2 linked regions of the Salmonirosea aquatica genome follow. The protein of the gene in region 1 interacts with the protein of each later gene in a pairwise test. Links are inferred from orthologs where the notes say so. Each region holds a gene or a part of one and is shown in the gene's direction. Other genes may lie near its edges. The genes, in order: sucC and sucD.

What was found.
Region 2: the proteins of sucC (region 1) and sucD interact in binary tests that used the Escherichia coli proteins (3 or more experiments, as listed by UniProt). The link is inferred for Salmonirosea aquatica from one-to-one orthologs.

The regions. Positions count from the first base shown.
Region 1 is NZ_WHLY01000002.1:5,572,715-5,587,826, reverse strand. Bases 6,355-9,246 are described here. They hold sucC (ADP-forming succinate--CoA ligase subunit beta), read left to right. Parts: upstream 6,355-7,134; coding sequence 7,135-8,358; downstream 8,359-9,246. Other genes in these bases: GBK04_RS24010 (HEAT repeat domain-containing protein), read left to right, coding at 9,173-9,246; GBK04_RS24015 (DUF4269 domain-containing protein), read left to right, coding at 8,499-9,035; GBK04_RS24025 (ABC transporter ATP-binding protein), read right to left, coding at 6,355-6,832. Outside these bases: GBK04_RS24065 (sigma-54 interaction domain-containing protein), read left to right, coding at 1-275; LPS assembly lipoprotein LptE, read left to right, coding at 360-842; GBK04_RS24055 (DUF8458 domain-containing protein), read left to right, coding at 910-1,743; preprotein translocase subunit SecG, read left to right, coding at 1,932-2,309; GBK04_RS24045 (hypothetical protein), read right to left, coding at 2,395-3,102; GBK04_RS24040 (co-chaperone GroES), read left to right, coding at 3,328-3,627; groL (chaperonin GroEL), read left to right, coding at 3,723-5,354; GBK04_RS24030 (DUF4174 domain-containing protein), read left to right, coding at 5,537-5,992; more of GBK04_RS24025, read right to left, coding at 6,173-6,354; more of GBK04_RS24010, read left to right, coding at 9,247-10,726; GBK04_RS24005 (glycoside hydrolase family 43 protein), read left to right, coding at 11,013-12,104; GBK04_RS24000 (serine hydrolase domain-containing protein), read left to right, coding at 12,260-13,306; GBK04_RS23995 (Gfo/Idh/MocA family protein), read right to left, coding at 13,364-14,647; GBK04_RS23990 (DM13 domain-containing protein), read left to right, coding at 14,855-15,112. UniProt on the Escherichia coli protein: Succinyl-CoA synthetase functions in the citric acid cycle (TCA), coupling the hydrolysis of succinyl-CoA to the synthesis of either ATP or GTP and thus represents the only step of substrate-level phosphorylation in the TCA.
Region 2 is NZ_WHLY01000002.1:4,737,168-4,752,236, reverse strand. Bases 5,923-8,771 are described here. They hold sucD (succinate--CoA ligase subunit alpha), read left to right. Parts: upstream 5,923-6,832; coding sequence 6,833-7,711; downstream 7,712-8,771. Other genes in these bases: GBK04_RS20655 (DUF4271 domain-containing protein), read left to right, coding at 7,801-8,771; GBK04_RS20665 (hypothetical protein), read right to left, coding at 5,977-6,570. Outside these bases: GBK04_RS20690 (D-arabinono-1,4-lactone oxidase), read left to right, coding at 1-1,204; GBK04_RS20685 (VOC family protein), read left to right, coding at 1,262-2,146; GBK04_RS20680 (NCS2 family permease), read left to right, coding at 2,184-3,494; GBK04_RS20675 (5'-methylthioadenosine/adenosylhomocysteine nucleosidase), read left to right, coding at 3,501-4,331; GBK04_RS20670 (MFS transporter), read left to right, coding at 4,556-5,845; more of GBK04_RS20655, read left to right, coding at 8,772-8,958; GBK04_RS20650 (uroporphyrinogen-III synthase), read left to right, coding at 9,003-9,788; GBK04_RS20645 (PorP/SprF family type IX secretion system membrane protein), read left to right, coding at 9,918-10,874; porK (T9SS ring complex lipoprotein PorK/GldK), read left to right, coding at 11,136-12,209; porL (type IX secretion system motor protein PorL/GldL), read left to right, coding at 12,328-13,146; porM (type IX secretion system motor protein PorM/GldM), read left to right, coding at 13,201-14,799; porN (type IX secretion system ring subunit PorN/GldN), read left to right, coding at 14,868-15,069. UniProt on the Escherichia coli protein: Succinyl-CoA synthetase functions in the citric acid cycle (TCA), coupling the hydrolysis of succinyl-CoA to the synthesis of either ATP or GTP and thus represents the only step of substrate-level phosphorylation in the TCA.

The DNA.
Region 1 (15,112 bases):
ATGAGCAGCAGTTATCCGACATGACCGGATTCGACCGGGGGGTACCTAAACGCGTGGTGGATCTGGATCGGTACTCCGAAGAACGCAATCTGATAGAAGACGTGGAGCATATCGCCGAGGAAGAAGAGTCTCTTTCCCTGGAAAATCAGGAGAAAGATCTCATTATCAAAGCCCTGCGCCGCAATAACAATAAACGAAAGTACGCCGCCCAGGCGTTAGGCATATCAGAGCGCACCCTGTACCGTAAAATCAAGCAGTATGATATTGAGGAGTGAGGGGAATTATAAGCTATGAATTATGACGGGGTTGCCCATGCGATTATGAGATACGGGATTTTTAGGAAATACGCTCTTCTGTTTTTGATTACGAGCCTATCACTGCTGGCGGTGGGTTGTGGGGTGTATTCCTTTACGGGCACTAATCTTTCGCCCGACATCAAGACGTTCACGGTGCTGAATTTCAACACCGGAGTGGCGGGTGGACCGGCTAACCTACCCACCCAGATCAACGAAAAAATAAAGGAGTACTTTCAGCGGAACACCAGCCTGACCCTGGTTCCCAACAATGGGGATCTTGTTCTGGAAGGTACCCTGACGGGTTACGACGTGGTGCCGGTGGCACCTACCGCCAACGACCAGGCCGGCTTCAACCGCCTCAACGTCACGGTGCAGGTACGCTTCACCAATACAAAGGACGAAACCAAGAATTTCGACCAGTCATTTTCCTTTTACGCCGATTTTCCCCAGAGCCAGACGCTCAATCAAAACGAAGCCCGGCTTTTGCCCACGATTCTGGATCAGATTGTGCAGAATATTTTTAATAAGTCGGCCGCCGACTGGTAAACCGGACGGCTTTGTTTGTACCTTCATTGATAATATTGATTACTTACTGACACCAAGTTTCCCCTGCATGACTACCGTCGATAAAGAAACCTTTGCCTACTGGGTAACGCACCCGCACGACATCGGGGCACCCAACCTAGCCCGGCTGGAAGCAACCGCCCAGGCCTACCCCTATTGTCAGATCACCTACACCCTGATGGCCAAGGTAGGAGCCGATATCGCCTCACCCCGCCTGACCGAACTTCTGCCTCTTGCAGCCATTCACACGCTCAATCGAAGTGCCCTACGCCATTTGATCGAGGGCGAATTTGCCTGGTCGGATTCCCTCCTCAACCGCATGACCGACCTGTCGCCCGGTCGTCATCTGTCGGACCGCGACTCTCGTACCCAGGCAGTTTCCCAAGGGTCCGGAAAACCTACCCTCTTGCCCTATGAAGAACTTTCAGGTACCTCCGAAACACCCGTTGACGATAGCCTGCCCTCTTCTCCCCCGGTGGACGACCGGGTGATGAGCGAAAAGGTGATCGAAGAAGAACTTACCTATAAACGGCTCAAACCCACGTCCATACCGATGATTGCGTTGCTCCCACTTCCCAAAACCCGGGAGGATGACCGGCGCAAGCAGCAGGAAATCATCGAGGCCTTCATCAAGAATGATCCGCGGATCGGTCCCATCCGCAACCAGCCCAACGAGCAGACCACCCAGACGGTCGATCTCAGTCAGCGCGCTACGGCGCCCCCCCTGGCGGGGATGGTCACCGAATCCTTTGCCAAGATCCTGACCAAACAGGGCAAATTGGATAAAGCCGTCGAGATTTATGAAAAGCTGATGGTAAAGAATCCGGAAAAAAGAGATTACTTTGCGGAAAAAATTGCGGAATTGAGGGAGGAAAATCAATGATGAGTTATGAAAGACGAATGATTAGTTACGGCCCAATCATCTTTCTATCAAGACTTTGCATAGCTTATCTTCTGTTGATATATACTTGTTTTTTCCGTTTTTTTCGTTGTTTAATTCTTTTCGAAACACGAAATCACATTACGAACCTTTCATTCATAATTCATCACTCATAATTCATCATTCAAAAAATGTACTTGTCACTTGTTATTTTAGTAGCCATTATTGCCGTATTGCTGATTTTAATCGTTCTGGTACAAAACTCCAAGGGAGGTGGGCTTTCCAGCGAGTTCAGTGGAAGCGGGGGCCAGATGTTCGGCGTGAAGAAAACCACTGATTTGCTTGAACAAATCACCTGGGGCATGGCCGGAGCCATCATGTTCATTTCGTTGGCTTCCTACATTATCGTAGGCAACGGTACCCAAACCAGCCAGACGATCAACAGCGTCAACATCGAAAAAGCCCAGAACAGTGCCCTACCGGGTGGCAGCATCGCGCCGCCTCCAGCCGCAGGTACCTCTCCAGCGACGACCGCTCCGGCGACAACAACCCCCGGCGATACGAACTGATACGGTTAGTACCCTCAGCTATATGCGAAGCGCCGGCCTGAAAAATCAGGCCGGCGCTTCGCATATAGGAAGATTCCTTTCCAACCTACCCCGCCTGCATGTAGCGCACCATGAGTTGCTTGGCGGCAGGCAGCAGGGTTTCGTCCAGGGGGTACTCGCGGGGCGATTCGACCATGTAAGTGGCCGGATTGGGCAAATGGGTATAGCGGCGCGTAAGTTGCACTTTGAGGCTTTCGAACGTGGTGTTCTGGCTCTTCTGCACCGATTCGAGCCAGCGAGTCTGGATCATCCGCTCACGACGCGCATCGAACAGCGTGACCTGATAGCTGTAGATCGTCGTTTCGCGGCGGGTGGCCCGATGGATGAAAAGGTACCCTTCTTCGGTACGGAGCGGAATGATGCCAATGGGCGCAATGGAAAGCCCGCTTTCTACTTCTTCGTAGCGGGTCTGCCCCTCTTGCAGCACCAGGGAAAACTGCGGAATGGCAAAATCCAAGATTTCGTTGATTTCTTCCAGATGCGGATCATCCTCGTAGATTTCCTGATAGAGCAGCCGCAGCCGAACCGGATCAATCCCGGTCAGATTCTTGGGAAAATGTGTACGTAACGATTTCTGTGATTTTTTAAAATGAACGCTACTCTGATAATGCTCCGTTACATTGGGTAGGTGCGGAAAAAGCATTTGCTGCCTGAATTCGTCACGCACGTGCTGTAAATATGCCAGTAAGACATATTTTTTGTACTCAAAATCCAGAATTCCGTCGGTGAGCCACTGGCTTGATAGTTTGGTCATGGAGGGATTATGTTGATTAACGGGTAAAATTTAAGCAATTCCTGCGAAATACAAAACGATCTACTCTCTGTTTGGAGTATAGCGTACATTTTGTTTGCAAATCTCAAATGATGAAGAATGTCAGCCCTAGACTGAAAAAATGACAGAAAAAACGGCTGGCACAGATTATGCCTGTATAGGTATGTCAAATTAAAATTATGACAAAATATTAAACCGTTAATTCTTATGTCAACTTTAACCGAAGAAAAAGTGAGTGTACAGCCCCTGGCCGACCGCGTTCTGGTAGAACCGGCTCCCGCCGAAGAAAAAACTGCCTTTGGCATCATTATTCCTGATACCGCGAAAGAAAAGCCCCAGCGCGGAACCGTTTTGGCGGCTGGTCCTGGCAAAAAGGACGAGCCAATGACCGTCAAAGTGGGTGATACCGTACTGTACGGCAAGTATTCTGGCACTGAATTGACCGTAGATGGCAAGGATTGCCTCATCATGCGCGAATCAGATATTTTTGCCGTCATCGAGCAGTAAAAATTCAATTTTGAATGAGTGAATACCTATCCCGGAACATCCGGTTTCTCATTCTTTTATCAAATTTTAAGTAAAACCATTAAGAACTAAAAGTTATGTCTAAGAAGATCTTTTTTGATTCAGATGCACGCGATAAGATCAAACGCGGAGTAGATACCCTCGCCGATGCCGTAAAGGTAACGCTGGGCCCCCGTGGTCGTAATGTCGTTATTGATAAGAAATTTGGCTCACCTACCATTACTAAAGACGGTGTGACCGTAGCCAAGGAAATCGAACTGAAGGACGCCATGGAAAACATGGGTGCTCAGTTGGTAAAAGAGGTAGCTTCCAAAACCGCCGATTCGGCTGGTGACGGTACTACTACGGCTACCGTCCTGGCGCAAGCCATCTACACCATTGGTGTGAAGAACGTGGCTGCGGGTGCCAACCCTATGGATCTTAAGCGCGGCATCGACAAGGCTGTCAGTGCCATCGTGAAGAACCTGGAAACCCAGAAAAAAGACATTTCCACTTCCAAGGAAATCGCGCAGGTAGCTACTATTTCGGCTAACCACGACGAAGAGATCGGTCAGATGATCGCCGAGGCTATGGAAAAAGTGGGTAAAGAAGGTGTAATTACCGTAGAAGAAGCCCGTGGTACCGAAACCGAAGTGAAGACGGTAGAAGGTATGCAGTTTGATCGGGGGTACCTTTCTCCCTACTTCGTGACCAACACGGAGAAAATGGAAGTAGAAATGGAGCGTCCTTACATCCTGATTTCTGAAAAGAAAGTTTCTTCCATGAAGGAATTGCTTCCCGTCCTTGAGGCGGTAGCGCAAACGGGTCGTCCCTTGATTATCCTGGCCGAAGACGTAGACGGAGAAGCCCTCGCTACGTTGGTAGTAAACAAAATCCGCGGGGCTTTGAAAGTAGCTGCTGTAAAAGCTCCCGGTTTTGGTGATCGTCGCAAGGCTATGCTGGAAGATATCGCCATCCTGACCGGCGGTCAGGTGATCAGCGAAGAGCGCGGTTTTAAATTGGAAAACGCCACGCTGGATTACCTGGGTAGCTGCGAGAAGGCTATTATCGACAAAGACAACACGACTTTGGTGAATGGTGACGGTCAGAAAGAAGATATCTCCGGCCGCGTGAACCAAATCAAAGCCCAGATCGAAAACACTACGTCGGACTACGACCGCGAGAAATTGCAGGAGCGTTTGGCCAAGCTGTCAGGTGGCGTAGCCATTCTGTACATCGGTGCTGCCACCGAGGTGGAAATGAAAGAGAAGAAAGACCGTGTTGATGACGCTCTGCACGCTACCCGCGCCGCCGTTGAGGAAGGTGTGGTAGCCGGTGGTGGGGTAGCTCTGATCCGGGCTGCCGAAGCGCTGAGCAACCTGACAGGTAGCAACGACGACGAAACTACGGGTATCAACATCATCCGGATGGCAATTGAAGCTCCCCTTCGTACCATCGTAGCCAACTCGGGCGGCGAAGGTTCTGTTGTGATCCAGAAAGTGAAAGAAGGTACGGGTGCTTACGGCTACAATGCCAAGGACAATACCTACGAAGATCTTCTGGAAGCGGGTATTATCGATCCTAAGAAAGTTACGCGCCTGGCGCTGGAAAACGCTGCCTCGATTGCGGGTATGTTGCTGACCACCGAATGTGTGATCGCCGACGAGCCCGAAGAAGACAAAGGTGGTGGCGGAATGCCCCACGGCGGTGGAATGGGCGGAATGATGTAATTCCAACTTCCACTTGTATAGCAAAAAGGCACGGACTGAGTCCGTGCCTTTTTTGTTGCCTGGCTGATGGTGCTATGGTTACTCCATTTACAAAATAATTGTGGAATGATTTGCTTTTACAGGGCAGAATCTTTAAAATTAACAATTATTTAACATTGAAGTAACAGTAAAGTAATATAGCGATGCGTCAATCTTTTTCTATTCGTACTCTGGCAGGTCTTACTTATTTACTATTAGGTACCCTTACATTCAGTTACGGACAACAGAAAACCATTCCCGATTTCCTGCGTGAAAAACAGGTTTGGAACGAAAAGCTGGTGGTAATTTATGCTCCCGCTGAACAGCAGCATAGGATCAAAGAACAGCTTAATACCCTTTATTCTTCCCTTAATACCTTCAAAAAAGAAAAAATCGTGGTGGTTCAGATTCCAGCTGCCCTCTCGGTTATCGATCGGATGTACCTTAGGCAAAAGCTACGGTATCACGAAGATCGGTTCAACTTATGGGTTATTGATGAAAAAGGGAACCTCCGCATGAGTAGTACCAAAATCAACACCGCCGATCAATTCTTACGGGTGCTGAACATTGAAACCCGGCCCGAGGCCTTATCAAAAGCTCAGTATTTTTGGAAAGAGTAATGGGCTGGTAAAAATCTTATTATAATCACAAAAAAGCCGTCCGGAAATTCCGGACGGCTTTTTGATTTACTCAACGTTATGAAAAACTTCTTGCTTAGGACGTCTGGGTGGCAGATCGGTCACAGGTACCTATATAATTTTAAACATCAGAATTGACTGGAAACTATCCGTAGGCCAGGGTTACTCCATCAACCCGTCGCGCATCACCAGACGGCGATCGGCCATCTCGGCCAGATGCTCGTTGTGGGTTACGATCACAAAAGTCTGGTTCAATTCGTCACGCAGGGTGAAGAATAACCGATGCAGGTCCTCGGCGTTGCGGGAATCCAGATTGCCGCTCGGCTCATCGGCCAGTACCACTGCCGGGCGGTTTAGTAACGCCCGCGCTACGGCAACGCGTTGCTGCTCACCGCCCGAAAGCTGCGAAGGCAGGTGATCCATCCGATCCGACAGGCCCAACAGGGCCAATAGCTCGGCGCCACGCTTCCGGGTATCGGCTTCCTTCGCTTTGGAATTGATGAACCCCGGCATACACACATTTTCAAGCGCCGAAAACTCCGCCAGCAGATTATGAAACTGAAAAACAAAACCGATGCTCTCGTTGCGGAATTGCGCCAGCGCCTTATCGCTCAGCGTAGATATATCCGTATCCTGAATAGTGACCCGACCCCGGTCAGGCCGATCGAGGGTGCCAACGATGTGCAGCAGGGTACTTTTGCCCGCTCCCGAGGCCCCCACAATGGCAACAATTTCGCCGGGTTGAATCGTGAGGTCAATTCCCTTGAGAACCTGTAGAGTGCCGTAGCTGCGCGTGATACCCTGCGCGGTAAGTAAAGCCATTTTCTAGTGGACAGTTGAGACGGGGCAGCCCGTGCTGTTAAAAGTTGAAAGAGCATTTCACAAAAGGCGAGTGAAACTTATCCTCGTTTTGAATTATTCGCTAATTTGCCGTGAAACTAACGAATTACAGGCATACATTGGCTGCCGGCTGTTGGCTATCAAATATCACTTTATCGTAATTGACTGAAATACCTACTTTTACATCATAATTCGTGGAAGTACTCTTCCGAAGCGATTCTACTCACTTTCAACCGCCGGGCTACCCCGTTTCCATTTTCAACTTTTAACTTTCAATTCAAAAAATGAACATTCACGAATATCAAGGCAAAAGTATTCTTAAAAAATACGGCGTTCGTATTCAGGAAGGCATCGTAGCCGACACGCCCGACAAGGCCGTAGAAGTGGCTCGTAACCTGAGCGAGCAGACGGGCACCAAGTGGTACGTGGTGAAGTCGCAGATACACGCCGGTGGCCGTGGTAAAGGCAAGGTTGTCGGGGGCGAGCAGCGCGGCGTGGCTTTGGCCAAGTCGGTCGAGGACGTGCGGACGATTTCCAAAAATCTGCTGGGTAAAGTGCTCGTGACGCATCAGACAGGTCCCGAAGGAAAGCAGGTCAATAAGGTACTGATTGCTGAGGACGTATACTACCCCGGACCAAGCGAACCGAAAGAATTTTACATCTCCATTTTGCTGGATCGGGCCAAAAACTGCAATGTCATCATGGCCAGCACCGAAGGCGGTATGGACATCGAGGAGGTAGCCGAGCATACGCCCGATAAAATCATGAAGGAATGGATCGACCCTTCTGTCGGTTTGCAGGGTTTTCAGGCCCGCAAGGTAGCTTTTGCCCTGGGTCTGGAAGGCGAGGCGTTTAAAGAAATGGTGAAGTTCATTACCGCCCTGTACCGAGCCTATAACGAGAGTGACGCGTCGATGTTTGAAATCAATCCGGTACTCAAAACCTCCGATAACAAGATTTTGGCCGTGGACGCCAAGGTGAACCTGGATGACAATGCGTTGTTCCGCCACCCCGAACTGGCCGAAATGCGCGACATCAGCGAGGAAGATCCCCTGGAAGTGGAAGCCGGTGCCAACAACCTCAACTACGTCAAACTAGACGGCAACGTGGGTTGTATGGTCAACGGCGCGGGTTTGGCGATGGCTACCATGGATATTATCAAACTATCGGGTGGCGAACCCGCCAACTTCCTTGACGTAGGGGGTGGAGCCAATGCCAAAACCGTAGAAGCCGGTTTCCGGATTATCCTGAAAGACCCCAACGTAAAGGCCATCCTGATCAACATCTTCGGAGGTATCGTACGTTGCGACCGCGTAGCCGCCGGGGTAGTTGAAGCCTACAAGGCCATTGGCGAAATCCCCGTTCCGATCATCGTTCGTTTGCAGGGTACCAATGCCGAAGAAGGCGCGCGGATCATCAACGAATCGGGTCTGAAGGTATACTCAGCCATCGAGTTCAAGGAAGCCGCCGAGCGCGTAGAAGAGGTACTGGCCGAAATGGAAGCCTAGCCAGCAAACTTTTGATACCAAAAAAGGCGACCGTATTGGTCGCCTTTTTTGGTTGTTTGCCTGTCTGTCGATGAGGTACCCTTCACAAGGTATCACTTTACGTGTCAGGCCGAAATTTTACGATTTCGATTTTTAGTGTCATGCCTCAACCTTTATTTAGCGACATCACCTACCTGCGGGAAGGTACCCCCACACAGCGCCGCGCCTACCATGCCCTCATCGACCTGGGCATTTTCGACAAGCTGAAAGCATATTCGCCCCTGCTGACGGGAACCATTCCGCTGGATATCGATATTGACGGCAGCGATCTGGATATCATTTGTTATTGGCAGTTTGCGGATGAATACATACAGACAGTTCGACAACACTGGGGGTACCTACCCGATTTTCAGCTTCGGCACTACGAAATAAATGGCTTTCAAACCCTCGTGGCCAGGTTCTCCGCCGAAAATTTTGTGATCGAAGTGTTTGGTCAAAACCGCCCTACGCATCAGCAGGAAGCGTACCGGCACATGGTACTTGAATATGAAATCCTCCAAAAGATGGGTCCGGCCTTCAAAACGAAAATTCGGGAGTTAAAAAAGAGCGGGCTGAAAACAGAACCTGCCTTTGCACAATTGCTTGGTTTGCAAGGGAATCCTTATCAAGCGTTGCTGGATTATGAATATAAGAAATAATTGAGGAGTGGTTGGTACCTTTCCAGTAGCAAGAAGTGAAATACCTGCGTATATAGGTATATTTGGAGGTATGTACGCAATTTATTGCGTTTATGCAGATGTTTTGTAGGCAAGCCTAAAAGACGATACAACAAGAAATGGAAATGTGGCAATACATAGAAGCTTTAAGACAACCTAACAAGACTTGGTTTTTCTCAAAAGGCAACACAGAAGAGAAAATTAACGCTTTGGCTAAAATTGCCAATGATGGTTATCCAAGTCTTATTTACAATTTGACAGAATTTCTAAAAGATGACAATAGAGAAATAAGAGAAGCTACTTGCAATACAATAATTCATCTGTTCAAAAAGATTGACAGTAAAAAGGGATATTACGGCACTCTCAAACATTGTAGCATTTCAAAAGGCGACATTGATTTCTATGAAGCTAATTTTCCAAAAGAACAATATGTTGAGTTATTAGCAATAAGTTCATTAAACAGTAGTGGGTACATAAGAGAAAAAGCAGTTAAAAAACTTACACAAGTCGACAGTCCAAGAGCCATACAATTTTTAATTTATCGTTTGGCAGATTGGGTTTTGCCAGTTCGACAAGCGGCACTAAATGGAATTAACAAGTATAAAACAACTGATTATATTGACAGTTTAATTGAAAATTTGCCAATTTTTGAGTGGCTTCAAAAAATTGAGCGGACAGACCTTAGTGGTATTTACCAAGAAATTGTTGAGTTCATAGTAACTAGCAACAGAATGTATGTAATTGACAACTTTAAGCAATACCAAGATAAGCTGAGAATACTTTTGGCGAGACACATTTCAAGTTCATTTAGAGAAAAATCACAAGAGTTAAAATTGTTTCTAGCAGACAAACATTTTTTAATTAGAAGCTTAGCAATAAACCATTTTGACAAACTTGGGCAAGCAGAAATCAAGCAATTACTCAATGACAAATCAGCAAATATTCGACTTCAAACGCTTTATTGCTTAAAAGACAAAAACGGCTTTGAAGTAACAGTAAAGAAATTTTTAGCGGACAATTCAGCCACGATAAGACATTTTGCAAGATTTACGCTTAAACAATCAAACATTGACTTTGCAATATTTTACAATGACAACTTACAGATGAACTACCAAGTAATTGGTTCTTTAAGCGGACTTGCTGAAATCGAAGGAAAACCGTATTCGAAAACTGTTAAGTCATACCTTGGCCATAAAAAAACAAGAGTTAAAAAAACAGCATTTTTAGCTCTTTGCAAACTTGACGAAGGAAGTTCTTATGCTTTTGCATTAGCAAACCTTGACAGTCCATATATTGGACTTAGAAACGTAATCATTGAATTCCTATCTCACATTCCGAGACAAGAAGTCTTAACAAAGGCAAGAAGCATTTACGAAATAGGCAATTATGATTTAAAAAAGTCTATGCTCAAACTCTTTAACAAAGTTGGCGGTTGGACAGCAATCCCTGATTTGATGATTGGAACAATAGACGAAAACGAAAACATAAGACAATTGGCGTTTGAATATTTACAAATTTGGCGAGCAAGAGCAGTAAGACTATTTTCAACACCAAAACAAGGAGAAATTGAAAGAGCAAAACAGGTTTTCAACTTCGTAAGCGAGAAACAAGAGGACAAACAATATTTTAAAACAAACCCAGTATATGGACTTGACTTTTACTTCAATTATTGATAGATGAATAAAGCCGTAAAGAAAGCACCCCGGAGGGGTCGACCCCTCCGGGGTGCTAAGCTTGACTATTCCAACTATTGCTATTAACCATCGACGCCTCCGGCGTGTAAGCCTGAAACTTTACTTTACATTCTAATTCACCCATCAATAACAGAAGGCTAGCTTGTAACAGGCGTTTGGCGAAATGTTGATACGGCTTATTCACCGTAGATCTATAGCACAAAACGCCTTACTCGATTGGAAATGACTTGTAAAAAAATTTATCCCCAATAAATATCCCAAATCAATGAAACACACCTTATATATCCTCCTGGCCCTCTCCCTTACAGCCGCCTGGGCGCAACCTGCTCAAAAATCAGCCCCCGAAAAAGCAGCGGCCAGCAAACCGTTCAAAATTGAAAAAGGAAAAGACGTATGGATGATGACGTACTTCCGTCAGCGGTACCCGACCCGGATCGAGATCGACGCCAAGGGCAATACCGTAGAGGTACCCCTACCCGACCCTATGCAGGAAGAAAAACTCCACATTGCGCTCTCGAACGACGGCCGCCACTGGACTCCCCTCAATGACAACAAACCCCTGTGGGAACAGCAGATGCGTGATCCTTACGTGCGGCGCGGTCCGGATGGACTGTGGCGTTTGCTGGCTACCGGTGGTGGCCGGCGCAGCGACCGCGAACAGGTAGGGCCGAGCTGCCTTTATGCTACCTCCAAAGACCTGATCCACTGGCATGTGGAAGGTACCTTGCCTTTGATGAAAGACGCCCGGAACGAGTCCGGCGCTCTGGCCCGGAATATCTGGGCCCCCGAATGGTTTTATGAGGACAAAACCGGCGAGTATACGCTCGTGTGGTCATCTTCCTACAAAGACGCGGGCTGGAAGGAAAGCCGGCTTTGGTACTGCAAGACCCGCGACTGGAAAACCTTCACCCCGGCCAAAGTACTCTTCGCTCCCCCCTATTCCGTGATCGACGGTACCCTGCTGGAACGCGATGGTACTTATTACCTTTACCATAAGGAAGAAGAATTCGGTGCCAAAACCGGCGAACGCAGGGCCATCCGGGTCGCTACCTCCAAAAATCTCGAAGGGCCGTACAATATCATAGAAGGCCCCATGAACACCGGACAGATCGTTCCCGTAATCACTGAAGGCCCCACCGTCATGACCGATCCCCTCAAACCGGGTTGGCTATTGCTCTATGACTATTGCATGACCAACCGCTTCGGGGCTTCCTACTCGCCGGATCTGATTCACTGGTCGGTGGTGGAGGACGTCGATTTCCCGTCGGAAGCCCGGCATGGGACGGTATCAAAGATAACGGCCAAAGAGGCGGAGGCGTTGGTCAAAGCCTACCCTGTTAAAGGAGCAGGGAAGTGAGGATTCAACCCAGGCAAGTACTTACTTAACCCATCCATAGATTTGGCATAACCCGCAGTTAGTTATATATTGGGAATGGACAAATGCAACGGTCTTCGTTTATTTTATTCGGAGGTCACGAGCCATTGCAGACAAGTAAACCTTCCTGAAACCGCATGACAAAGCCACAAACCAAACGGATTGTTCAAATTTCGTTGGTCCTAGGAACTCTGATTTCCCTATTCTTCGTACCATGGATTATACTAAAAGCCTGGATAACGCCACTACCTGATACAGTTCAGGAACAGGTTGATGAAGCCGTTGACCTTGGCTTAGATGGAGTGATTGTTTACGTGGACCAGGCAGGTCAGCCACCCGCTTTGTACGCGGGTGGCTGGAAAAACAGGGAGAACAAAGTACCGGCCGATCCTCATTCATTATTCAAGATTGCCAGTATCAGCAAGTTGTATGTGGCTGTTGCGGTCGCCAAGCTGGTCAATGACAAGAAATTGTCATTGGATAAAACGCTCACTGATTACCTTCCGGAACTTGCGGGACGAATTGAAAATGCCGATAAAATCACGCTGAAAATGATGGTGCAGCACAGAAGCGGCATTCCCAATTATACCGATACTCCCCACTACTGGGAAGCTCCCCCAAAAGGCAATAGAGAAAATCTTGCATTGGTGCTGGATAAGCCTGGTGACTTTGAACCCGATAAAAAATACAGTTATTCCAATACGAATTATCTATTGATCGGCGAAATCCTGGATAAGACACTGGGATATAGCCATCACCAATATATCAGGGAGGAAATTTTGATGCCGCTTGGGCTGAACGATACGTACAGTTTGCTGAGTGAAGTGGATACAGCCGATGTCATGAGTGGGTATGACGTAGGGTACCATGCTGATTTAAAACAAAATGATTTCATTAGCCCTGCCGGCTCCATGGTAGCGACAGCAAGGGATGTGGGAGTATTCTTACGGGCATTGAACGATGGCTCTTTGCTGGATGATAACGAACAAGCTATTTATTCATCTATCTACGTATATGAACATACGGGATTGTTACCCGGCTACTCCAGTATTGCCCGGTATTACAAAGACATGGATGCAGTCGTTGTTCTGTTTGCCAGTACCAGTGGCGGGTACACCTGGAATTTGTCGGAAATCGTATACAATCGGATCGTGAAAATATTGCGAAGGGGAAAAAGCGCATAAGGCTATGTAAAACTTCCTACCCTGGCAAATTTCTTCTTTTCTGTATCCCCTCAGCCCCTAATCTAACTCCGGCTCCTGCCCCCGAAATGCATCCTTTTTCTCGATAATAGGCAGAGGAATGGGCCGGCGTTCCCGTGCGGACTGATAGATTGCTTCCATGATCCGCTGATCCTGCAACCCTTCTTCACCACCGGAGTAAGGTACCTTGTCTTCGAGAATGCAAGCTGAGAACACATCCATTTCCATGGCGAACTGATTTTTGGGCGTAATACTCACCTGCTCCTGCCGGACTATGGCGCCATCGGCTCGCGAGGTGGTGAGTTTTTGTCCCGAATACGCGTAGGCCTGAGCCAGTTCGTATCCGCCGCGCTCGGTCATGACGCGGTACTGCCGCGCTTCGTGGACATTGTAGTGGGTGGCGCACTGGGCAATGACGCCGCTGGGGAATTTCATTTGCCAGGTACATACCTCCTCCACTTCCCGGAACAGCGGATTGTCAGGATCGCTATGCACGTAGGCCGACACCTCGACGGGTTCCTCGCCCAGAATAAAACGGGTGGTATTGAGGCAGTAAAGCCCGATATCGGGCAGCGCACCGCCGCCCGCCAGCGCCTTGATATGTCGCCAATGCCGGGGGTTGGCCGACGACTGACAATTGTAGGCATCCACAAACTTGGGCTTGCCAAATTCCTGCTTCTGCACCTGCTCGCGCACGTAGCGGTTGTAGGGCTCGTACTGAATCCGGTAAGCAATCATAAGCTTGCGGTTGGACTGCTGGCAGGCATCGATCATAGCCTGGCACTCGGCCACGGAGTTGGCCATGGGCTTTTCGCACAGAATGTGCTTGCCGGCCCGGGCGCCCCGAATCGTGAATTCGGCGTGCATGGAGTTGGGCAACACAATGTAGATGACCTGTACCTCCGCGTTGTCTTTCAGTTGGTCGTAGGTTTCGTAGCTGAAGCAGTTTTCGGATTTGATGCCGTACTGCCGTGCTACCTTTTGTAATTTTTCCGGATTACCACTCACCAGCGCCACCGATTTTGACTTCCGGCAGGTACTCAGGGCGGGCAGAATTTCCTCCAGCGTGAGGTGACCCAACCCCACAAGCGCGTAACCCACCCGCTCCTCCGCGGGCAGCGGCGTAGGTACCCCGGCTGATTTCCGGTCGGCATCCGACTTCCAGGTTTCCAGTTCGATGGGCTTATCCGTAGCCGCAGGTACCTCCGCCGGCGGTGAATAGGGCGGCGAAGTGGGTACCTTGGGTCCGTCGGGTACCTGGTAGGCACTGTATGTTGGTACGGGATACGATGGTACCGGATCGGTTGGCTGGGGTTCGCTCATGGGAATGGATCGACTGGTGAATACTGGTTTCACCATCAAGTCCACAATAATTCGGCCTGCGTTTACTGGTTATTGCAAAAATAAAGGGGTACCTTATTCTCAGTTCGTTATACAGGTAGGTTTCGGCTATCTGCCACGCAACCAATCAGGCGGTTGGCCACGTAATAGAAATAACAGTTCGTGCTTTTATTAAATTTTATATACCTCATGAAGTATCACCTGAAAAGTTTTACCCTACTGCTTGTTTGTGCCTTAGTGGCGGTTATGTCCTGTAAGAACAAGGAACTGACGCCCGCCGACAATGTCAATATCACGCCCGGTGACTCGACTGGAGGTACCTCTTCGGGCAGCACCACCTTCGATCCCACTACCCAAACGCTGGTTTCGGAGGGTAAATTCAAGGATGGTGGTCATCCTACCTCCGGTACGGTAAAACTGTATCGGCAGGGAACAACCTATACTCTA
Region 2 (15,069 bases), 840 kb from region 1 along the record:
TCAGGCTAAATCGGTGGCTGAGGCACAGGAATTAGTAAAAAAATATGATAAAGTGAAGCAATTAGGTACCCGGCATTGCTTCAACAAAATTGCCGACTCGGACGACCGCTTCGTGTCGCTGGTGGGAGCACCAGAGGATATTGTCATCGCAGCCGATGGCAAATCCGTGACGGTCAATGCGGGAATCAAGTACGGCGAATTGAGCCCCTACCTGCACGAAAAAGGCTTTGCCTTGCACAACCTGGCCTCGCTGCCTCATATTTCGGTGGCGGGCGCCATCGCCACCGCCACCCACGGTTCGGGCGAGAAAAACGGCAACCTGGCCTCAGCGGTGTCGGGTCTGAAAATGCTCACAGCCAATGGAGATTTGGTGACCCTTTCGCGGGAGAAGGACGGCGAAAATTTCAATGCCGCCGTAGTGCATCTGGGTGCTTTGGGTGTGCTAACAGAGGTGACGCTCGATCTGCAACCTACCTTTCTGATGACGCAGTATGTGTATCAGAATATGCCGATTGCCCAGCTGAAAGATCATTTCGACGAAATTCAGGCGAGTGGGTACAGCGTGAGTCTGTTCACCAATTGGCAGAGCCAGGATATTGCCGAAGTGTGGGTGAAGCAGCGCGCCGACGCGCCGCAAATGGACCAGAAAGAATGGCTGGGCGCTACCCTGGCCACCCAAAATCTGCACCCCATCCCCGAACTTTCCGCTGAAAATTGCACCGCCCAAATGGGGGTACCCGGTCCGTGGTACGAGCGGATGCCGCACTTCAAGATGGGATTTACGCCCAGCAGCGGCGACGAACTACAGGCGGAGTACTTTTTGCCGCGCCAGCACGCCGTAGACGCCATCATGGCCATCGCCCGCCTCGGCAACCAGGTAGGGCCCTACCTGCTCACCTCGGAAGTACGAGCGATTGCGGCGGACAATCTGTGGATGAGCCCTTGTTACAAGCAAGATTGCATCACGATCCACTTTACCTGGAAACCCGACTGGCCCGGGGTCAGTAAGTTGCTGCCGATTGTAGAAAAAGAATTGGCTCCCTACAACGCCCGCCCGCACTGGGGCAAGTTGTTCGCGATGGCTCCGGCTGATCTCCAAAAGCATTATCCCCGATTACCGGAGTTCCGGGAAGTGGCGAAGCACTATGATCCCAAGGGAAAGTTCCGGAATGCGTTTTTGGAGAAAAATGTGTTTGGTAGTTAATCGAAAAAATTCTTCAGGCAATACAGCCCTTATTTTTGGGAGCACGAATCTTAAACCGTGAATGGGTATTTCGGCGGTATGAAAATGTTGGCATGCACTTTCTTGCTATGGCTACGCTTAACAAACGTTTTCGCTCAGGTACCTTACTCCAGCCTAAGGTCAACGGCCGTCTCCATTGATCATGTTCCGGTAGTAGTTCGGGATTTAGAATCTATCAAAAACCTACTTTCCGAAACGCTGCATTTTAAAGTAAAAGCAGGAAAGCCCCACGCAGGCATCGAGAATTGTTTTGTAAAATTTCAGGATGGCACCTACCTCGAATTCATTACGCCGCTTGATAGTACACCCGATATTGGAAAGTACTACACCAGATTCTTAAAGCAAAGGCAGGGCGGCACGTCCCTGGCGATTTCGGTCCAGTCAGCAGAAACGGTCAAAAAAGAACTGCGGGCAAAAAACATTGCATTTACCAGCGATAGTAATCAAGTTTGGAAAACCGTCGAGCCCAGCCAGTCTGATCTTTTTTATATCGAATATGCGGATAAAAGCTGGAAAGACACCCAGCAAAACACGAGTCACCCGAACGGTGCATTGTCCCTGCGATCGGTTTGGATTATTTCAGCGAATGTAGGGGAAGATACCGGGAAGTACTCAGAATTCGGTTTTACCAATACGGGAAAAGAAGTACTTTTAGATGTTCCAGCCCACCGACTTGCCGTTGGAAGCAGCACATTATTTTTAATCGATCAAAAAAACGGAAAACGACTTACCTCAGGGTTCAGCGCCAGAGAATTGACTGGAATCTGCGGCTTCACGCTAAAAGTCAATTCCCTGGGTACCTTGAAAAACAGGCTGCCAAAATCTGATATCGTTAGGGTTGATACCAAGCGTATCCTCTATTTCCTGAATGAGTACAATCTGTTTCTTGAATTTATTGAATGAATAGAGTTAATGGATTCTTACCAAGTACCCTTTGCTGATGCTGGAACGCTACTTTGAACTGCGCCGGAATGGTACCTCGGTGCGCGTGGAACTCATCGCCGGGTTATCCACTTTTCTGGCTACGATGTACATCATTGTGGTCAATCCGGCCATCCTGAGTCAGGCAGGCATGCCATTCAGCGGGGTACTTACGGCTACGGTGCTGCTGTCATTTTTTTGCAGCCTGATGATGGGCGTTTACGCCAAAAATCCGCTGGTCGTAGCACCGGGCATGGGATTGAATGCTTTCTTCACCTTCACGGCGGTGAAGGGTTTGGGAATAACTTGGGAAACGGCTTTGGGCGCCGTATTCTGGTCGGGCGTAATATTCCTTTTACTTTCTTTACTAAACATCCGGTCGTTGCTGCTGCAAGCCATTCCCAGTGCCTTGCGTCATGCCATTGCGGCCGGAATCGGTCTGTTCATTGCCCTGATCGGCTTCATTAATGCCGGGTTTATCGTGGACAATCCGGCCACGCTCATCAGCCTGGGCAACACGACGAGCCCGTCGGTATTGCTTTTTATTTTCGGCTTGGCCCTGACTGCCATCCTCACTACCCGAAAGGTACCCGGAGGAATTATCATCAGCATTTTGGCTGTTTCCATTATCTACTTATTGGGGGGTACCTTGTTCGGTACTGCCGCTCCGCTTCCCGAAAACTGGGTATCCGCCCCGGATTTCAGTCTGCTCTTTCGTTTAGATCTGATGGGTTCTTTGAAATTCTCGCTCTGGCCCGTCATCTTTGCCTTCATTTTCACCGACCTTTTCGATAGCTTGTCTACTTTCGTAGGAGTAGCCGAGGCCGCCGACTTGAAGGATAAGCAGGGAAACCCGCGAAATGTCAAGCAGTCGCTGCTGACCGATGCCGTAGCCACCACCCTGGCCGGGCTGTTGGGTAGCAGTCCGGGGACAACCTATATTGAATCGGCCGTGGGCATCGAACAGGGCGGACGCACGGGATTGACGGCCGTTTTTGCGGGCTTGCTCTTCCTGCCTTTTATGTTTCTGTCGCCCGTTTTATCCCTTGTACCGGCCGTGGCCACGGCTCCAGCTTTGGTCATGGTGGGGGTATACATGGCGCGGCCCGTGGTGCAGATCAACTGGCAGGATATGGAAGAGGCCATTCCGGCTTTCCTCGCGATGATACTGATTCCCTTCAGCTACTCCATCACGCAGGGGATCATTTGGGGATTTCTGAGTTGGACACTTTTAAAAATCGCGCAGGGAAAATTCAGAGAGCTTTCGCCCGTCCTGCTGATTATTGACGTTCTTGCTATCCTGTCGTTGATTACCGGCGTTCATCCCTAGCTACCTATGCAAAAATCAGTACGCTTCTCTCTTTTTATCCTGGCTTTTTTTTTCATCCTTGTTGCGCCTACCCGGGCGCAACTATACAAAAAGAAGAACGTAACTGCCCTGCTGGGTGCTTTCAGTGACGAGGTCAAATTGTTGGAAGAATCTGTCAGCCACAAGCGTGTCCGCACCGTGCACGGCATTCCGTTCACGACGGGAAAACTCAATGGCCGCAAGGTAGTCATTGCCCTCACGGGCATCGGAAAAGTGAATGCCGCCATGACGACCACGCTGATGCTCCAAAAATTCCGTCCTTCGGAGGTACTTTTCACGGGCATTGCGGGAGGACTCAATCCCGAACTACTGCCCGGCGACATCGTCATTGGCCGCGAAACAACCTACCACGATTTTGGCTACATCACTTTTCAGAAACAAGCTACCCGTGCCACCCGCAACCCCATCACGGGCGAGTACAACCCGGTTTATTTCAAGGCGGATTCTATACTATTGGCCAAAACGCTGGAGGCCGCCGGAAAAGTGACGCTCAAGACTGCCAGTGAGACCCGCCGTGCCCCCAAGGTAGTAGTCGGCAGAATCGTGACGGGCGATGTATTTGTCTCCTCGGAAGAGAAAGTCAATCAACTCCTCACGGATTTTGAGGCCGATGCCACCGAAATGGAAGGCGCCGCCGTGGCACAAATCTGCCATCAGCAACAGGTACCCTGCATCGTGATCCGAAGCCTGAGCGATAAAGCCAATGGAACCGCCCGGGAAGATATGCTCAATTTTCTGAGCGTAGCCGCCCGCAATTCAGCCGCCCTGGTACTGGAAATTCTTAAAGAAATTAAATAGAACCTGGTATTGACGCAGGTTAGTAGATTATTATCCTAAAAGCCTAGTTAACAGACGCCTATTCATTAATTCACCTTTGATCTGCTGGTTTCTTTTAAAAACAAATCCAAAGTTTTGAAGGGTCTACAGGCTAGTTTTACGTCCTTTTTGGCAAGATGCTACGGGAGAATTGGGTATTCAAGCCCTTTTATACCGAACCCTACTATTTAACTACCTACTCACTAATGGCCCAAATTGTAGAAACCAAAAGTAAAACCTACCGCTGGACGGTCGTAATACTCCTCTTCTTTGCTACCACCATCAACTACCTCGACCGCCAGGTCATCGGTCTTCTGAAGCCTGCTTTGGCCGGTGATTTCAACTGGAGCGAATCCGATTACGCCAATATAGTCATGGCTTTCACGGCCTCCTATGCACTGGGCTACGTAATATTCGGGCGCATCATTGATAAAATAGGTACCAAGCTGGGGCTTGGACTATCGCTGGTGGTGTGGAGCGTTGCGGCTATGGGACACGCTCTGGCCAAGAGTACCCTGGGCTTTGCTTTTTGGCGGGCTACCCTGGGCTTGGGCGAGGCGGGCAACTTTCCGGCTTCGATCAAAGCAGTAGCCGAGTGGTTTCCCAAGCGGGAACGGGCCTTCGCTACGGGGCTATTCAACTCAGGTACCAACATCGGGGCCGTAGTGGCTCCCATCATGGTACCCTGGATTCTGGGCGCTTATGGCTGGCAGGAAGCCTTTATCATTACGGGAGCGATTGGCTTTATCTGGCTTGTTTTCTGGTGGTTCATTTACGAAATCCCCAGCCGCAAGAAGGGCATTTCCAAAGCTGAACTCGAACTCATCAACAGCGATGCCGACGACGATTCAGAAGAGCAACCTATCCCCTGGACAACTCTCTTCCGGGTACGGCAGACCTGGGCCTATGTGTTCGGCAAATTTCTTACCGATCCCATCTGGTGGTTTTTTCTATTCTGGCTCCCCTCGTACTTTGCCCAGATTTTCGATCTGGATTTGAAAAAACCCAGTCTACCTCTGGTAGTAGTATACACCGCAAGTACCGTGGGAAGCATTGGCGGTGGATATCTGTCAGGCTGGCTGATCAAAAGAGGTTGGCCTGTATTTAAGGCACGGAAATCGGCGATGCTACTATATGCCTTTATGGTAATCCCTATCGTGTTTGCCACCTCGGCCACGAATATATGGACAGCCGTAGCCTTTATCAGTCTGGCCTGTGCGGCGCACCAGGCATGGAGCGCCAATATTTTCACCACGGCTTCGGATATGTTCCCACGCCGGGCAGTAAGTTCCATTGTAGGTATCGGCGGCATGGCGGGCTCGCTGGGTGGTGTTTTATTCCCGTATATCGTGGGGCAGATTTTAGATACTTTTTCCGCTCGCGGCGACATTACCAGCGGCTACAACATCATCTTTATCATGTGTGGCTCGGCCTACCTGATCGCCTGGGTGGTGATGCACTTCTTTGTCCCCAGAATGGAGCGGGTAAAGGTGTAGAGAGATTGTTGAATTGTTGAATTGTTGAATTGTTGAATTGTTGAATTGTTGAAGGCAAATTCAGCCAACTGCGGTACCTACTCTACAATCCAGAATAACTTTGTGCCTTTGTTCCTCTGTTCTTTTGCCCCTTACTTAAAGAGAATTCTGTACTCGGCTTCGACGGCTTTGCCCAAGCAAAACGTCGAAGCCGCCACTAGGATGTGGTACGGACCAAAGGCTACCGCGGGATTCAGTTCCAACCTCAGCTTACTCGACAACGCCAAGATCGTCATGGCAAAAACCACCCACAAAGCACTTTTCTGCTTTTGCAACAAGCCCCAGCACGCAATGAGCAGGGCAATGACGATGCACAGCGGCTGCACGACCTGAATCAGGGGACTCAATCGGTATGCGGCCAACCCCAGGAACAATCCTGTGCCGGTGCCGATGGTTGCCCAAAAGGTAAAGCGGGTAGCCACGGAATGACTGATCAATAGCCAGGTACCTACCATCATGCACAGGGGTCCCAACGTGGCATCGAGTCGGCGTAATGACTCCACCACGGGCGACAGCCCTTCCCAACCCACGTACCACAGTACTGCCATCAGGGAAGTGACAGACAGAGTGATAAAAAAAACTCCCCATAGCAGGCGACTATATATGGGTTGTTTCTGGAAATAGACAAGGAAGACGGCAAAGGCCGTGATACTGAGAATCAGTTCAGACAGACTGTTCAGGACCATGCGGATTCGTAGGGCTGTGGGTTTGAAATAGCAGAAGGGCAATTTACAAATTCTTACCACAATTTGCTACCTAGGGCATTTCATCCTACTTTTACCGAAAAAGTAGGATGGTACTTTTCGAACCTGTCCTGAAAAAAGTAACACCTCCTGTATATCCAACCGTTTCCTGACCTGAATCGATTTCTTTATACAGTATTTATAGTTATAAAAGTCCAGTCTCCAGAATCCAAATCGCGCGGGCGTACCCGTTCCAGCACTATCTATGAGCGTTTTAGTAAATAAGAATTCAAAAATCATTGTACAGGGATTCACCGGTTCCGAAGGGTCTTTTCACGCCCAGCAGATGATTGAGTATGGTACTTCCGTGGTAGGTGGAGTTACACCTGGCAAAGGCGGCATGAGCCACCTGGATCGTCCTGTTTTCAACACCGTCGATCTGGCCGTGCGGGCCACTGGTGCTGACGTGTCCATTATATTTGTTCCCCCGGCTTTTGCCAGTGACGCCATCATGGAAGCAGCCGACGCAGGCATTGGTGTGATCGTGTGTATTACCGAGGGTATCCCGACCAAAGACATGATGATGGCCAAAGAGTATCTGAAAGGAAAAAACTGCCGCCTGATCGGCCCCAACTGCCCCGGAGTGATTACGGCCGAAGAGTGCAAAGTGGGTATTATGCCCGGTTTTATTTTCAAGAAAGGTACCGTGGGTATTGTGTCCAAATCCGGGACGCTCACGTATGAAGCCGTAGATCAGCTCACCCGCTCGGGGTTGGGCCAAACTACCGCAATCGGGATTGGGGGCGATCCTATCATTGGTACTACTACCAAGGAAGCCGTAGAACTCCTGATGAACGATCCCGAAACCGAAGCCATCGTGATGATTGGCGAAATCGGGGGAAGCATGGAAGCCGAAGCAGCCCGCTATGTGCAGCAAGTCGGTAACATCAAACCTGTCGTAGGCTTCATAGCCGGTCAAACCGCTCCCAAAGGCCGCCGGATGGGCCACGCCGGTGCCATCATTGGCGGTGCCGACGATACGGCCGAGGCCAAAATGCGTATTATGCGTGAATGTGGCATCCACGTGGCCGAATCACCCGCGGTGATTGGCGAAACGATGCTGATTGCCCTGGGAAAGAAATAAATAGAAACGATTATAGCAGAACGAAAAGGGCTGGGGGAACCCCGCCCTTTTTTGGTAGTATGAAACGGTACCATCGCTCGATCACCCTAATGTTTTTAGTCCTTTTGGGCTTCTTTGCTCCGTCGGCCCGGGCGGCCAATGAGGTGGGGCCCGAAGGTAGCCATTACCTGGTGTACGACTTCACAAACGATTGGCTGGTGTACAGCAGTCAGTATAATAATTATATCCCCTATTCCAGTGCTCTGAACGAAACCGATCTGTCGGTCAGCTTGCTGGTTGATCTTTTGAAGAACCGCCGTTACGACCTGCTCATTTCGACTTCAAAAGAAAACTATCTGTTCGTGGAAGGGGCTTTGCAAAAAAAACTCACTCCCGATGAGTGGCTTGTTTTGAGTGTCGACAGCCTGCGTAAACTTTATAAAAAAGACGAAATTCTGCTCACGCTGTACGGTTCGGCCGGGAAAGAAGACAAAACCGTTCTGATCGGTCATGCCAAAAGAACCACGGCCACCCCTGGTACTACCGCGAAGTCCAGCCCCCTTTCTTTCATCAACATCAAGCCCCTGCGTACTTCTCCGTTCGGTGATTTTTCTGTACTGCTGATTCTGTTGCTTTTGGTACTTACTCTTTTTACCTATGCCGGGTCACCCTCGCTCTTCCGCCGGTTCATCACTCCGGCCGATTTTTTCGATCGGAGTGAGCGAAATGACCTGTATCGTTTCAACCGCCCCTACGGGCGCTTCATGTTCATGATCGCTCTGATTGTGAGTATGGCTATAGGGTACCTGATCCTTTTTCTGGCCCATTATGGATTCGATTTATTTGCTACCAGCGGTTTTTTATCTGATGGGACTACCTTAACTGATTTCCTTACAGACTCAGCCAAACTCACGTTTCTATTCTTAGGACTGCTGTTCCTGAAATTCATCATGATGGAAATAGTCAGCGGCGTACTGAATCTCGATCGGATCGTCAACAGCCATTACATCCGGGCTTTGCAACTCTCCTATATCTTTTATGGAGTCTGCATCATCGTTTTTTTCGGGATATCACTCCAGAATCCACTCTGGTTTCGGCAGCTTGGCCCCTACCTATTATACATAGCTATTTTCTACTACCTGGCGCGTTTCGGGCTTCTTTACATATTTACCAACTCCTCCGGTCAGTTTATAAATCTGTATTTATTTTCGTACCTTTGCGTCATTGAAATCATACCCCTCATCGTTGGCGTTAAGTTTGCCAACTAGTTCTTAAGGATGCTTTTCATGCCATAACCCAATAGAAAGATTACATGAGTGAGACCATCAAATTTGATCAGGATCGGCTCAATAAGGTAACAAGTATCCTGGTTAGCCAGTCACGACCTGCCGATGAAAATTCCCCGTATTTCGAGCTGGCTCGGAAATACAACATCAAAGTTGACTTCCGGCCCTTTATTAAAGTAGATGGCGTGTCGTTCAAGGAGTTTCGGAAGCAAAAAGTAAACATTCTGGACCACACTGCCATCATCTTTACGAGTCGTAATGCCATTGACCACTTTTTCCGCATCTGCCAGGAAGGTCGGATCGAGGTACCTGCTGACATGAAGTACTTTTGTATTTCCGAACAGACCGCCAATTACCTGCAGAAGTACATCATCATCCGCAAACGGAAAATCTTTAACGGTACCAAGACGGCCGTGGAGCTGATCGAGCTGATCCGCAAGCACAAGAACGAGAAATTTCTCTATCCTTGCTCGGATGTTCGTAAGAACGATATCCCCGAATTTGCCGATACCGAAGATCTTCATTTTACCGAAGCCACGATGTATCAGACCGTTTCGGCCGATCTGTCGGATCTGGAAGATGTATACTATGACATCATCGCCTTCTTCAGTCCGTCGGGCATCAAGTCGCTTTACGATAATTTCCCCGACTTCAAGCAGAACAAAACCCGTATTGCCGCCTTTGGGTCCACTACCGCCAAGGCCGTCGAAGAGGCCGGTCTGTTCCTGGACATTTTGGCTCCCCTGCCCAACGCCCCGTCTATGAACGGTGCTCTGGAGCTGTACATACGAAAAGCTAACCATATTCAATGACAAACCGAAGGCCGATTTTTTTTCGGCCTTCGTCGTTTTTCTCAATTTTTTTCTTGAATATGCGTTATCCTGTAAACTTTTCGGAATAAGGTTTGTACTCTCTATTGAATACGACTATTACCAGCCTGTATGTTACGAAGCATTTATACCACTATTTTACTGACGGCGGGCGGCTTACTGTTCTCTACCCTTGCTTTTGGCCAACAGCCTACCCAATTCAGCCAGTTTCAGCTCAATCAGCTTTATTTTAACCCGGCCGCTGCCGGAGCGGATGGTGCCACACGCTTTCAACTCATGCATCGGACGCAATACTCCGGCTACCAGGGTACCTTTGATGAGGGCGGGGCACCTACCACTCAGTTTTTTTCGGCCAGTGTGCCCATTAAGAATCTGGGCTTGGGCTTTACGGCCTACAACGACAAGATCGGAGCGCTCACCAACCAGAGTTTTCAATTGGCTGCGGCGTATCGATTGGCCCTCAGCAATGGTACCCTGGCCTTGGGAGGTAGCGTAGGACTTTATCGTATGGCGCTTAATTATAACCTATTGCGCCCCAACGAGCCAGGTGACCCGCTGATTGGGACGGGCGTTGTGGGCGAAATGCACCCCGATGTGAATCTTGGTGTTCGTTACGAAACTACGGGCTACTACGTGGGTGTTTCAGTGAATCACCTGCTCAAATCGAAATACACTCTGGGCTCTGACAACGCCACGAACCCCCTTATCCCTACGTATTACGTCAATGGTGGGGTCAATCTGGAGGTAGGGTACCTTTTCGAAGTACAGCCTTTTGTGATGGGCAAGTCCGACCTATCTGCATTTTCAGTCGAAGGAGGCGCAATGGTGACCTACAACCAGCGTTATTGGGCCGGAGCTTCCTACCGGGCACAGGATGCAATTATTCTGATGGGCGGAATCAATCTTTTGCAGAACCAATCGTTGCGGCTTTCAGGAGCTTACGATATCGTGACCGGCGCGACCAGCCTGAAGACTCCATCTTCGTTCGAGGTGTTGCTTTCCTACCGATTACCCGCCCCGAAATTGGGCAAGAAAACCATTGTGCGGACTCCACGATTCCGTTTTTAAAGAAATGTCATCTTTTAAGCGTCGATTCTTAGGTATTTGACGTAGTTGTAGTTGGTGTGTTTGGAAACCAAACCGTACTTTTGGGGAATTTATTTGAAATAAATCCGCATTCATACCAAATAGATCATGATTTCGTTAGGTACGGAATGAGAGAATATAAATTTGAATTATCGGCCCTAATCGGTTTTTTTGCATATACTAGACCACAATCACTTATCGTTTTTAAACGGATATCAATCAAATAACATAGCGTAAACCACCATGAATGTTAACATGTTCTATCGAAATGGCTCCAAAGGTTTGCTTTTTGTGGCCGCAATCATGCTCCTGCAGAGTTGTGGTTTCATCAAGGAAAAATTTGGTAAGGGAGGAAAAGAGGAAACTGGAGTAGCCAATGGAGAAGTGGTGGCCACTGCCCGCAAGGGGTACCGCCAAACCACACCCGCCGGTATGGTGATGATTCCTTCGGGATCATTCGTCATGGGTCAGGCGGATGAGGATCTGGCGGCTACGATGGTGAACATGAACAAGCGCGTGACCATCAGCTCGTTCTACATGGATGATACCGAAATTACCAACAACGAGTATCGCCAGTTTGTAACGGCGCTTCTGCTGGACTCAATCTCGGTATTGGGTGAGGAAGAAATCATGACCAAGTACTACCCCGACACTACGGTATGGAAGAAAGACTTCGCCTACTCGAACGGTGATCCCATGGTGGAGTACTATTATATGCACCCTTCGTTCGATACCTATCCTGTGGTGGGTGTAAGCTGGACGGCGGCTAAGTATTTTGCCGAGTGGCGTTCTAACCTGTACAATGATTACCGCCTGAAAGAGGGGATGTTTCACTCGCCTAATTTCCGGCTACCTTCCGAAGCTGAGTGGGAATGGGCCGCCCGTGGCGGACGTCAGGGAGCTAAATATCCCTGGGGAAACCCTTATACGATGAATGGGAAAGGCTGCTTTCTGGCTAACTTCAAGCCTCAGCGCGGTAATTATGATGCGGATGGGTACCCTTACACGGCTCCTTCCAATGCGTATAACCCCAACGAATATGGTCTGTACAATATGTCAGGTAATGTGTCGGAATGGACCCTGGATGCCTACGCCGACAATGCCAACACCATTCTGTGGGATATGAACCCTGAAAATGATGACCCCACTGAACCCCGCAAGGTAATTAAAGGTGGTTCCTGGAAAGATGTGGCCTATTACTTGCAGACAGGTACCCGTTCCTACGAACTTGAATCGCAGCGTCGTGCCTTTATTGGTTTCCGGTGCGTGATGGACAACTTCGACGGACGCCGGGGAGCCACCGGAAAACGCCGCTAACCACAAGCATTACTTAGGAAGCAGCGGCATCATCGCTGCTTCTTTTTTACCCGAGTACCTCACAAAACAACATTTCTTTTACACTTTCCTTCAATTAATTTTAACAATCTGAATTTTTATGGCTAAGAATAACGGCTCTAACGCTTTCTTCGATAAAGTCCTGCCTACCTTTTACAGTGCTGGCGCCGCCGTGGTAATATTGGGCGCTCTAGGCAAGATTCAACACTTTGACTGGGGTGGACCGATGCTCACGATTGGACTGGGTACCGAGGCAGTAATATTTCTACTTTATGCATTTCAAACTTTCGTGCAGCCCGTAGAGAGGCAACCCGCTTGGGAAAGAGTATACCCCGAATTGGCTGATGACTATGATGGCCCCCTCGGTTCGCTGCGCACGACTGGCCCGCAAGCTAATGGTCTGACCGCCAATATGGACACCATGCTAGCCAATGCCAAAATTACGCCGGATATTTTCGACAATTTGGGCAAAGGTTTCCGTAATCTTTCGGAAAGCGTCAGCAAAATTGGTGATCTGACTGATGCTACCGTAGCCACGAATGACTACGCCAAAAATGTAAAAAATGCCTCCAATGCCATCAATGATATGAATAAGTCGTATGGAGTGGCCATCACAGCCATGTCTTCAATGGCCGATGCTACCAAGGATGCCCAGTCGTACCGGGAGCAATTCCAGCAGATTACCAAAAACATGGGTGCCCTCAATGCCGTATATGAAATGGAGCTACAGGACACTACTAAGCACCTGAAAGCGATGAACGCATTCTATGGTAACCTAACTACGGCCATGGCCAATATGTCGGAAGCTACGAAAGAATCGCAGGTTTTTAAAGCCGAAATGTCAAAATTGACCAACAATATTTCTTCACTCAATAGTGTATATGGCAGCATGTTGACCGCAATGCGGGGCAATGCCTAAACTTACCCAACTCTAACTAATTAATCTTCACAAGATAATAGATCACTAAATTCTATGGCAGGTGGAAAAGAAACACCCCGTCAGAAGATGATTGGGATGATGTACCTCGTATTGACCGCTATGCTTGCCCTGCAAGTAAGTTCGGCGATCATCGAAAAATTCATCCTTTTGAATAATTCACTTGAATTATCTTCCGGGGCAGCCAATAAAATAAATCAAGAAACTGTATTGAAAATTAAGGCCGCAGTGGACAAATCGGGTAACCGAGCTGCTGACGTGGCCGTGATGAAGCAAGCCGACGAAGTTCGTGCTCTCACCTCGAGTATGGTGAGCGAATTGAGCGCTCTTAAGCAGGAAATCATTACGAAGGCCGGTGCGGGCCTGAAAGAAGACGGCAGCATCAAAAACCCGCAGGAAGAACAAAAAGTGGCGGAATTGATGATTGGCAGTGGATCGCAGAAAAATGGCAAAGCGTATGCCTTGAAGCAAACGCTCAACGATTTTACGCAGAAGCTCAATCAATACAGCCCTGAGAAATTTCAACCCTTGGCTTTGGATGCCAAAGACGACCCTATTTCAAAGAATCGGGCTGATCAACGCAACAAAGACTTTGCGGAATTGAATTTTGATCAAACGCCCGTAGCGGCCGCCTTGGCCGTTCTGAGCCAAAAGCAAACGGATATCCGCCGTATGGAGGGCGAAGTGCTCAACTATCTTGCTAGCAAGGTAGGAGCCGCCGATATCAAGTTTGACCGTATTCTGGCCATGATTAGCTCGGAGTCTAAAGTCGTAGTAGCAGGTACCAAATATAAGGGTGAAATGTTTATCGCTGCCTCGGCTTCAGGTATTACACCCCGCATGAGCCTAAATGGTGCTCCGGTACGAGTAGAAAATGGCAAGGGGATTATCGAGTTTACCGCTCAGGGAGGTGGTTATGGCGCTGATGGACTAGTACGCCGTGTTTTACAGGGTGTCATTTCTTTCCCTACTCCGTCTGGACGTGATACCACAGTCCGTCTGGAGCAGGAGTACTTTGTTGCTAAGCCAGATTACCAAATTGAAACAGGTACCATGCCTCCCTTATACCTAGGCTGTGCCAACAAACTAAGTATTGTGAGTCCAGCTTTGGGTGCTTTGTGGGCTCCTGATTTTAGAGCAGATGGAGCTGAAGTCATTAAGAGTGGACAGAAGGGTAAAATTACGGTTGTTCCCAATCGGAAGCAGGTGCAACTCACAGTTTTGAATCAAGGTAATGTCCTAGGTACAAGCCCTTTTAATGTGTCACTTGTTCCTAAGCCTTCGCTTGAATTGCGGGTGAATGGAGGTGCTTATGATGGACGCAGAGGAGCCGCAGCTTCCAGCGTTCGCTCAATTCAAGTAGTGGCAATTCCCGACGAAAGTTTCAAAAACTTTTCGCCTGAAGATGCTCAATTTCGGGTTTCCCAGATTCAGGTTTCATTGGCCCGTGGTTCCCGTAGGATAGGCAATCCGGTAACACTTAATGGTGGTGGTTCTGTTTCTGCTCTTGCTGCCAATGCTGAACCTGGCGACCGTTATGTAATTGAAGTTTTAGGTGTTCAACGACGTAACTTCAAAGGTGAAACTAGCAATGTTGAAATGGGTAGTCAACCTATGACGGTCAATTTGAATTGATATCAGTCTATTATACTGATTTATGGTATAATCCGTTATAAAGAAAAAATCAGCAAAAAAGAATCGCTATGAGGATACATGGAAAAGTGGTGGCGCTGTCCATCGCATCGCTGGCACTGGGCGCAACGGCGGTGAAAGCGCAGGAGCGGGACGAAACCAAGATGAATCAGCTTTCGGCGCGTCCGATCGACGATCAGGATGTAATGATGAAGCGTACGCTCTGGCGGCGGATGGATTTGAAGGAAAAGCAGAATCTGCCGATGTTCTCAA